Regions from separate parts of the Xenorhabdus doucetiae genome, predicted to be linked through region 1. Evidence: predicted binding sites of a transcription regulator. Region 1 holds the regulator's gene; the other holds the start of a gene.

Region 1 (3,783 bases):
TGGTTGTTTGAGTACCGTTAGCTCCCTCTGAATCATCCCTCTTTCTGCCATTTCTACGTTGCCACAGCAGGGCATCATGGCGATGTGATTCCCGTACCCCTATTTTAAAAATGCGTCTGTGGTATGATGAGTCCCCCCGTTGCTGTTGGTACTGCTTTGCCTGTTTTTACTGTCATACAGAATGCATAATACCCCTGTGGGGCAGGAACTTATAAAACTATAATAATCAGTAGGATATACTCCTATGTTACTCATAATAGATAACTACGATTCTTTTACATTCAATTTATATCAATATTTTTGCGAGTTAGGGACAGAGGTTTTAGTTAAGCGCAATGATGAGCTACAGCTTGAAGATATTGAAGCGTTGGCACCGACGCATTTAGTTATTTCTCCCGGCCCTTGCACGCCAAATGAAGCCGGGATCTCGCTGGAAGCCATTTCACATTTTGCCGGGAAATTGCCCATCCTCGGTGTGTGCCTGGGGCATCAGGCGATAGGTCAGGCTTTTGGTGCCAGCATTGTTAAAGCGCGTGAAGTGATGCATGGAAAAACCAGTTTAATTCACCATAGCCAGCAAGGGGTATTTAAAGGATTGGTTCATCCATTAACTGTCACACGTTACCACTCTCTGGTGATTGCCGCAGAAACGCTGCCGGCTTCATTTGAAGTGACAGCATGGAGTCAGCGCAATGGTGATGTCGATGAAATTATGGGAATACGTCACCGTACTCTGCCACTGGAAGGGGTGCAATTTCATCCGGAAAGTATTCTGAGTGAGCAGGGGCATGAATTATTGAATAATTTCCTCAAATATTAATCCAGATACCATCACATTTCCTCATTCGTTATTTTTTATTTGCCTTTGCGTGATTTTTTATTCATATTTTATGACTATTATTTCACTTTGAAATGGCAAATATACCCGATAATTTTCAAGTTGCCGCTCGCAAGACAAAAGCCGCTTATTATCCCCCGCAGCGCGGGGGATAATAAATGTATCTTGAAGTACGACAAGCAGATAAAAATAAGGTGAGGGAAATGGGAGAAAGCAAAGCAACAAACCGAAGTACCTATGATCAGGTGATGTTGCCTATTTATGCGCCGGCGAGTTTTATTCCTGTCAGAGGGCAAGGGAGTCGAGTATGGGATCAACAGGGTAAAGAATATATTGATTTTGCCGGCGGTATCGCGGTATTGGCTTTGGGGCACTGTCATCCGGCTTTGGTGAATGCCCTGAAACAGCAAGGTGAAAAATTGTGGCATCTCAGCAATATTTTTACCAATGAACCAGCCTTAACCTTGGCACAAAAATTGATTGATGCAACCTTTGCGCAGAAGGTCTTTTTCGCTAATTCAGGCGCGGAAGCCAATGAAGCCGCCTTTAAATTGGCTCGTCGTTATGCGATTACTCGCCATCATCCCAATAAAACCAAAATTATTGCTTTTCATCAGGCGTTTCATGGACGCACCTTTTTCACTGTTTCGGTCGGAGGACAGCCAAAATATACTGAAGGATTTGGCCCCAAACCGGCGGATATTATCCATGTGTCTTTTAATGATTTGGATGCGGTCAGAGCGGTGATTGATGATCACACTTGTGCCGTTGTCTTAGAGCCGATTCAAGGGGAAGGGGGCGTCACACCTGCAACAATGGCGTTTCTGCATGGCGTGCGTGAATTGTGCGATAAGCATCAGGCTCTGTTGGTTTTTGATGAAGTGCAAAGTGGGATGGGGCGTACAGGCAAGTTGTATGCTTACCAGCATTATGGCGTACAGCCGGATATCTTGACGACCGCAAAGGCGCTGGGCGGCGGTTTCCCGATCAGTGCGATGTTAACGACCGATACCATCGCGGCAGCTATGGAAACCGGCGCGCATGGCACGACGTATGGCGGAAATCCGTTGGCTTGTGCTATCGGCTGCGTTGCGCTGGATATTATCAACACGCCAGAAGTGCTGGCAGGCGTGGAAAAACGTCACGATATGATCATCCATGCCCTGGAAATGATGAACCAAAAATATGGCATTTTCCACGAATTTCGTGGCAAGGGTTTGCTGATTGGGGCGGTATTGCAAGCAGAATATCAGGGTAAGGCCAGAGAAATCTTGCAGCAAGCGGCGGAGCTGGGATTGGTGTTATTGAGTGCGGGAGACAGCATTTTGCGCTTTACCCCTTCATTGATCATTCCTGAGGATGACATCGTCGAGGGCATGATACGGCTGGAGATGGCGATATCCCGATGGTTAACCCAAAACAGGTGAAGCCATAAAAAAGCCAGTGCGAAGTAACAGGTTGCACTGGCTGGATTTCAGGTTTATCGGGAATTAGCGTGTCCCATAAACCACGATGGTTTTACCATGTGCGGAAATCAGGTTTTGATCTTCGAGCATTTTCAAAATACGGCCAACCGTTTCACGGGAACAACCCACAATCTGCCCAATTTCCTGACGTGTGATTTTGATTTGCATACCATCAGGGTGCGTCATTGCATCCGGCTGTTTGGCTAAATTGAGCAACGTCTGGGCGATACGGCCGGTCACGTCCAGAAAGGCTAAGTTACCTACTTTTTCGGAAGTGGTTTGTAGGCGACTCGCCATCTGAGCAGATAAACGCATCAGAATGTCAGGATTGACCTGAATTAACTGGCGAAATTTCTTATAGGAAATTTCAGCCACTTCACAGGCACTTTTTGCCCGCACCCATGCAGTACGTTCTTGCCCCTCTTCAAACAATCCAAGTTCACCGATAAAATCTCCCTGATTTAAATAAGAGAGAATCATTTCCTTACCTTCTTCATCTTTTATTAGAACAGCAACTGAACCTTTAACAATGTAGTAAAGCGTTTCTGCTTTCTCGCCTTGATGAATAAGCGTGCTCTTGGATGGATATTTGTGAATATGGCAGTGTGACAAAAACCATTCAAGAGTAGGGTCTGTTTGTGGCTTGCCGAGAACCATTCGCTTTATCCTCTGTTGTTATTTCTGCCCTTATGATGTGAGAAACTGGGTTTCTCTTCAGGCTGGCTTTATAAAGTCAATAGCTTAACATATAACTTGCTGAAAAACTGACAAACGGGAACTTTATATGGATTATCAGGATACGAGAATGCTGGCATATTGATCTTAATCCATATACCTTGCCAGTCCACGTTTGTAGCCTTGTTTGTAACACAGGAAAACGTTTCTGTCTCCTCCTGTATCGCTTCAGCCTATTAAACGGGTTGTCAGATTACCAGAAGTTTGGCAAAAAAGACGGTCTTGTTGATTTTACATTTATTTCTATCACCTAATTTATTGTTAAAAAACGGTCTATTTATTTAAATGAAACAGGTAACGTTATTTTTTGTTACCTGCTTTATTAAAAATAGACTCGTCATTAATAAACGACTTTCGTCTTGCGAGCGGCAACTTGAAGTTCATAGGATATAAATAGGAAAATTATGAGATTTTTTTGCCTTCCAGTAATTGCTTAACCAGCGGCGCCATAATTAATTCCATTGCCAGCCCCATTTTTCCTCCGGGAACGACAATAGTATCTATGCTGGAAATAAATGAACCCTGAAGCATGGCCAGCAAATAAGGGAAATCAATTTGAGTGAGACCGCGGAAGCGGATCACGATAAAGCTTTCGTCCAGTGAGGGAATAGCCTTGGCAGAGAAAGGGTTAGAGGTATCAACGGTAGGAACACGCTGGAAATTAATGTGGGTACGTGAAAATTGGGGAGTGATATAGCGGATATAATCATCCATTGAGCGGACAACGGAATCCATGACCGCTTC
Region 2 (3,783 bases), 1.0 Mb from region 1:
CATCCGCTCTATGTTGCTGAACACCAAGAGACCCATTTAGATGAGTTGGCGCAGAGATTACAGGAAAAAGGTGCCAAATGTGTCGCGGTAGGAGAGATTGGCCTTGATCTTTATATGCCTGATCCGCAGTTTGACAAGCAGAAAAGCCTGTTAGAAGTGCAATTAAAACTCGCTAAACAGCATGATTTGCCCGTGATACTCCATTCCAGAAAAAGCCATGATCAATTAGCAGCAATGTTGCGAAAGCACAAGTTGCCACGAGCAGGCGTTATTCATGGTTTTGCAGGCAGTTTATCCCAAGCTCAAGCCTTTATTCGTCTGGGATTTTACATCGGTGTCGGGGGAACCATTACCTACGACAGGGCACAAAAGACACGTAATACCTTTGCACAATTGCCGCTGTCATCTTTGGTCTTGGAAACAGATGCGCCTGATATGCCGTTATCGGGGTTTCAGGGAGAGCCAAATCGCCCCGAAAGAGTTGTCCAGGTTTTCTCTGCATTGTGTGAGTTGCGCCAAGAACCGCCGGATGAAATTGCTAATCAGATTTATCAAAATAGTGTGACGCGATTTGCATTGGGCTGAGTGATATCACATTGATCTTAGCGGGTCATTTGAAAGGTAAGGGGATAATAAATATTAATAATGTTTAACTTACATTTCTCGCTTGTTTGTCCTATTTTTTACCTTTTTCTCCGTTAAATTATCTAATCCCACCGAAACTAGGTGGTTTTATGTGATGAATGTCTCATTTTTTGTTTTTATATTACTTTTTGCTGCATTAATTTGTGATGTTAGTTGCTTGTTCTTTTTTGGTCCTAGGTATAATCGGCTCGCACACAATGTCAGTAGGAACTTATAGGATAGCTGACATATTTTCTTATTATTTATTCAGTGAACAGGGATTCTTCCAATGCAACTCCTTATGAGCCTGATCGGGATGGCAGTACTGGTTTTTATCGCAGTACTCTTCTCCAGTAACTATCGAGCCATTAACATTCGTACCGTCCTCGGCGCCTTTCTGATTCAGGTTGGTATTGGGGCATTTGTACTTTATGTCCCCGCTGGTAAAGACGTTCTGGAGGGAATGTCGGCAGGCGTTTCCAACGTGATTGGATATGGGCAAAAAGGGACTGATTTTATTTTTGGCGGCTTGGTTTCCGACAAAATGTTTGAATTGTTCGGCGGTGGCGGCTTTGTTTTTGCCCTGCGTGTTCTGCCGGTGATTGTTTTCTTCTCATCACTGATTGCCGTGTTGTATTACATGGGCATTATGCAGCTTGTCATCAAAATATTGGGTGGCGGATTGCAAAAATTATTGGGCACCTCACGGACTGAATCTTTGTCTGCAACGGCGAATATTTTCGTCGGTCACACCGAAGCGCCTCTGGTTGTGCGCCCGTATATTGCGACCATGACCCAGTCTGAGTTGTTCGCCGTGATGTGTGGTGGCTTGGCTTCGGTTGCGGGGTCCGTGCTGGCGGGTTACGCGCAAATGGGCGTGCCATTGGAATACCTGATTGCGGCTTCATTTATGGCCGCACCCGGTGGTTTGCTGTTTGCAAAACTGATGGTGCCGGAAACAGAAAAAACGCAGGATACCGTTGACGCGATGTCGTTGATTGCGGCGGAAGATCGTCCTGCTAACGTGATTGATGCGGCGGCATCGGGTGCGTCAGCCGGTATGCAGTTGGCCCTGAACGTCGGCGCAATGCTGTTGGCATTCACCGCATTGATTGCTTTGCTGAACGGGATCTTAGGCGGTATCGGCGGCTGGTTTGATTATCCGCAATTATCAATGGAACTGGTTTTAGGTTGGGTTTTCGCCCCTATCGCTTACCTGATCGGTATTCCGTGGAATGAAGCCACCATCGCGGGTTCTTTCATCGGCCAGAAATTAGTGGTCAATGAATTCGTGGCATTTATGAACTTTGGTGAGTACCTGAAAGCTGATGATGTGGTTCAGGCGGCGGGTCTGCAAGTGCTTTCTGACCATACTAAAGCCATCATCTCTTTTGCCCTGTGCGGTTTCGCTAACTTGTCTTCTGTGGCGATCCTGCTGGGCGGCTTGGGTGGCATGGCACCAAACCGTCGCGGTGACATTGCCCGTTTCGGCTTGAAAGCCGTATTGGCGGGTTCACTCTCTAACTTGATGAGTGCAACCATTGCCGGATTCTTCCTCGCGCTGTAAGACACCGGGGGTAGGTAGCAAGTTGAATGCAGGTGAGATTTCTCACCTGCTTTTGTTTTTCCTAAACTGATTCAGTCACGATAATAATACCGTTGGAGAGTTTATGACCGATTTAACCGCTGCCGCTCAGCGTGCGCTGAGTTTGATGGATTTAACAACTCTTAATGATGATGATACCGATGAAAAAGTGACCACACTGTGTCGTCAGGCCAACAGCCCGGCCGGACAGACTGCGGCTATCTGTATCTACCCGCGTTTTATTCCCGTGGCACGCAAGGTATTACGTGAACAGGGAACTCCCGATATTCGCATTGCGACGGTGACCAACTTCCCGCATGGCAATGATGATATCGGCATTGCACTGGCTGAAACCCGTGCTGCCATCGCCTACGGTGCGGATGAAGTGGATGTGGTTTTCCCTTATCGCGCATTGATGGCCGGTAATGAGCAGATTGGTTTTGACTTGGTGAAAGCGTGTAAAACCGCCTGTGCTGAATCGGGCGTCTGGCTCAAAGTTATTATTGAAACCGGTGAATTAAAAACAGCGGCCTTGATTCGCAAAGCTGCGGAAATTTCCATCAAGGCAGGTGCCGACTTTATCAAAACCTCAACCGGTAAAGTGCCGGTTAATGCGACGCTGGAAAGTGCCGAGATTATGTTGAGTGTGATCCGTGATATGGGTGTCGCTGATAGTGTCGGTTTTAAACCCGCGGGTGGCGTGCGCACTGCCGAAGAAGCGGCACAATATTTGGCACTGGCGGAACGTATTATGGGAGACAACTGGGTGGATGCCCGTCATTTCCGTTTTGGTGCGTCCAGTTTGTTGGGCAGTTTACTGACCACGCTTGGACACCAGAGCCAAAAACACAGTAGTGGTTATTGAGATCAATAATCACTGATTGCGTGCATACTAAAATGGTGTGACGAAGATGATATGCACGACTGCCATTCTTTTCAGATAATCATGATTGGGGAGGTAGCTTTGTTTCTGGCACAGGAAATTATTCGCAAAAAACGGGATGGCCATCCATTGAATGAAGAAGAAATACGCTTCTTTATTAACGGCGTCCGCGATAATACGGTTTCTGAAGGGCAAATTGCCGCACTGGCAATGACTATCTATTTCCATGATATGACGATGGAGGAGCGTGTCGCACTGACATTGGCGATACGTGATTCGGGTACGGTTTTAGATTGGAAAAAATTGAATTTACCCGGCCCGGTTGTCGATAAACACTCGACAGGCGGTGTGGGGGATGTTACCTCCCTGATGCTTGGTCCCATGGTGGCGGCGTGTGGAGGATATGTGCCGATGATATCAGGGCGTGGCTTGGGGCATACCGGAGGAACGCTGGATAAACTGGAATCTATTCCTGGTCTTGACATTTTTCCCGCTGAGCACCATTTCCGCGACATGATCCGCGATGTGGGCATTGCCATTATCGGGCAGACCAGCGCACTGGCACCTGCGGACAAACGCTTTTATGCGACGCGCGATATTACGGCGACCGTGGATTCCATCCCGTTGATTACCGCCTCTATCTTGGGTAAAAAACTGGCCGAAGGGCTGGATGCCTTGGTGATGGATGTGA

Evidence for each region. The regulator CRP, encoded in region 1, controls carbon source genes, mostly activating them, when cyclic AMP is high. The targets are predictions, from matches to a motif close to ATGTGANNNNNNTCACAT.
Region 2: the regulator CRP is predicted to act here: its motif matches at 735-752, upstream of XDD1_RS03390 (NupC/NupG family nucleoside CNT transporter).

What each region holds. Positions count from the first base shown of each region.
Region 1 covers NZ_FO704550.1:3,884,175-3,887,957, reverse strand. Annotated here, with positions in the region: gene XDD1_RS16980 (aminodeoxychorismate synthase component II) at 245-820, shown strand; gene XDD1_RS16975 (aspartate aminotransferase family protein) at 1,042-2,265, shown strand; gene crp (cAMP-activated global transcriptional regulator CRP) at 2,329-2,961, opposite strand; gene XDD1_RS16965 (phosphoribulokinase) at 3,442-3,783, opposite strand, start outside.
Region 2 covers NZ_FO704550.1:689,580-693,362, forward strand. Annotated here, with positions in the region: gene XDD1_RS03385 (TatD family hydrolase) at 1-585, shown strand, start outside; gene XDD1_RS03390 (NupC/NupG family nucleoside CNT transporter) at 926-2,191, shown strand; gene deoC (deoxyribose-phosphate aldolase) at 2,295-3,074, shown strand; gene deoA (thymidine phosphorylase) at 3,174-3,783, shown strand, end outside.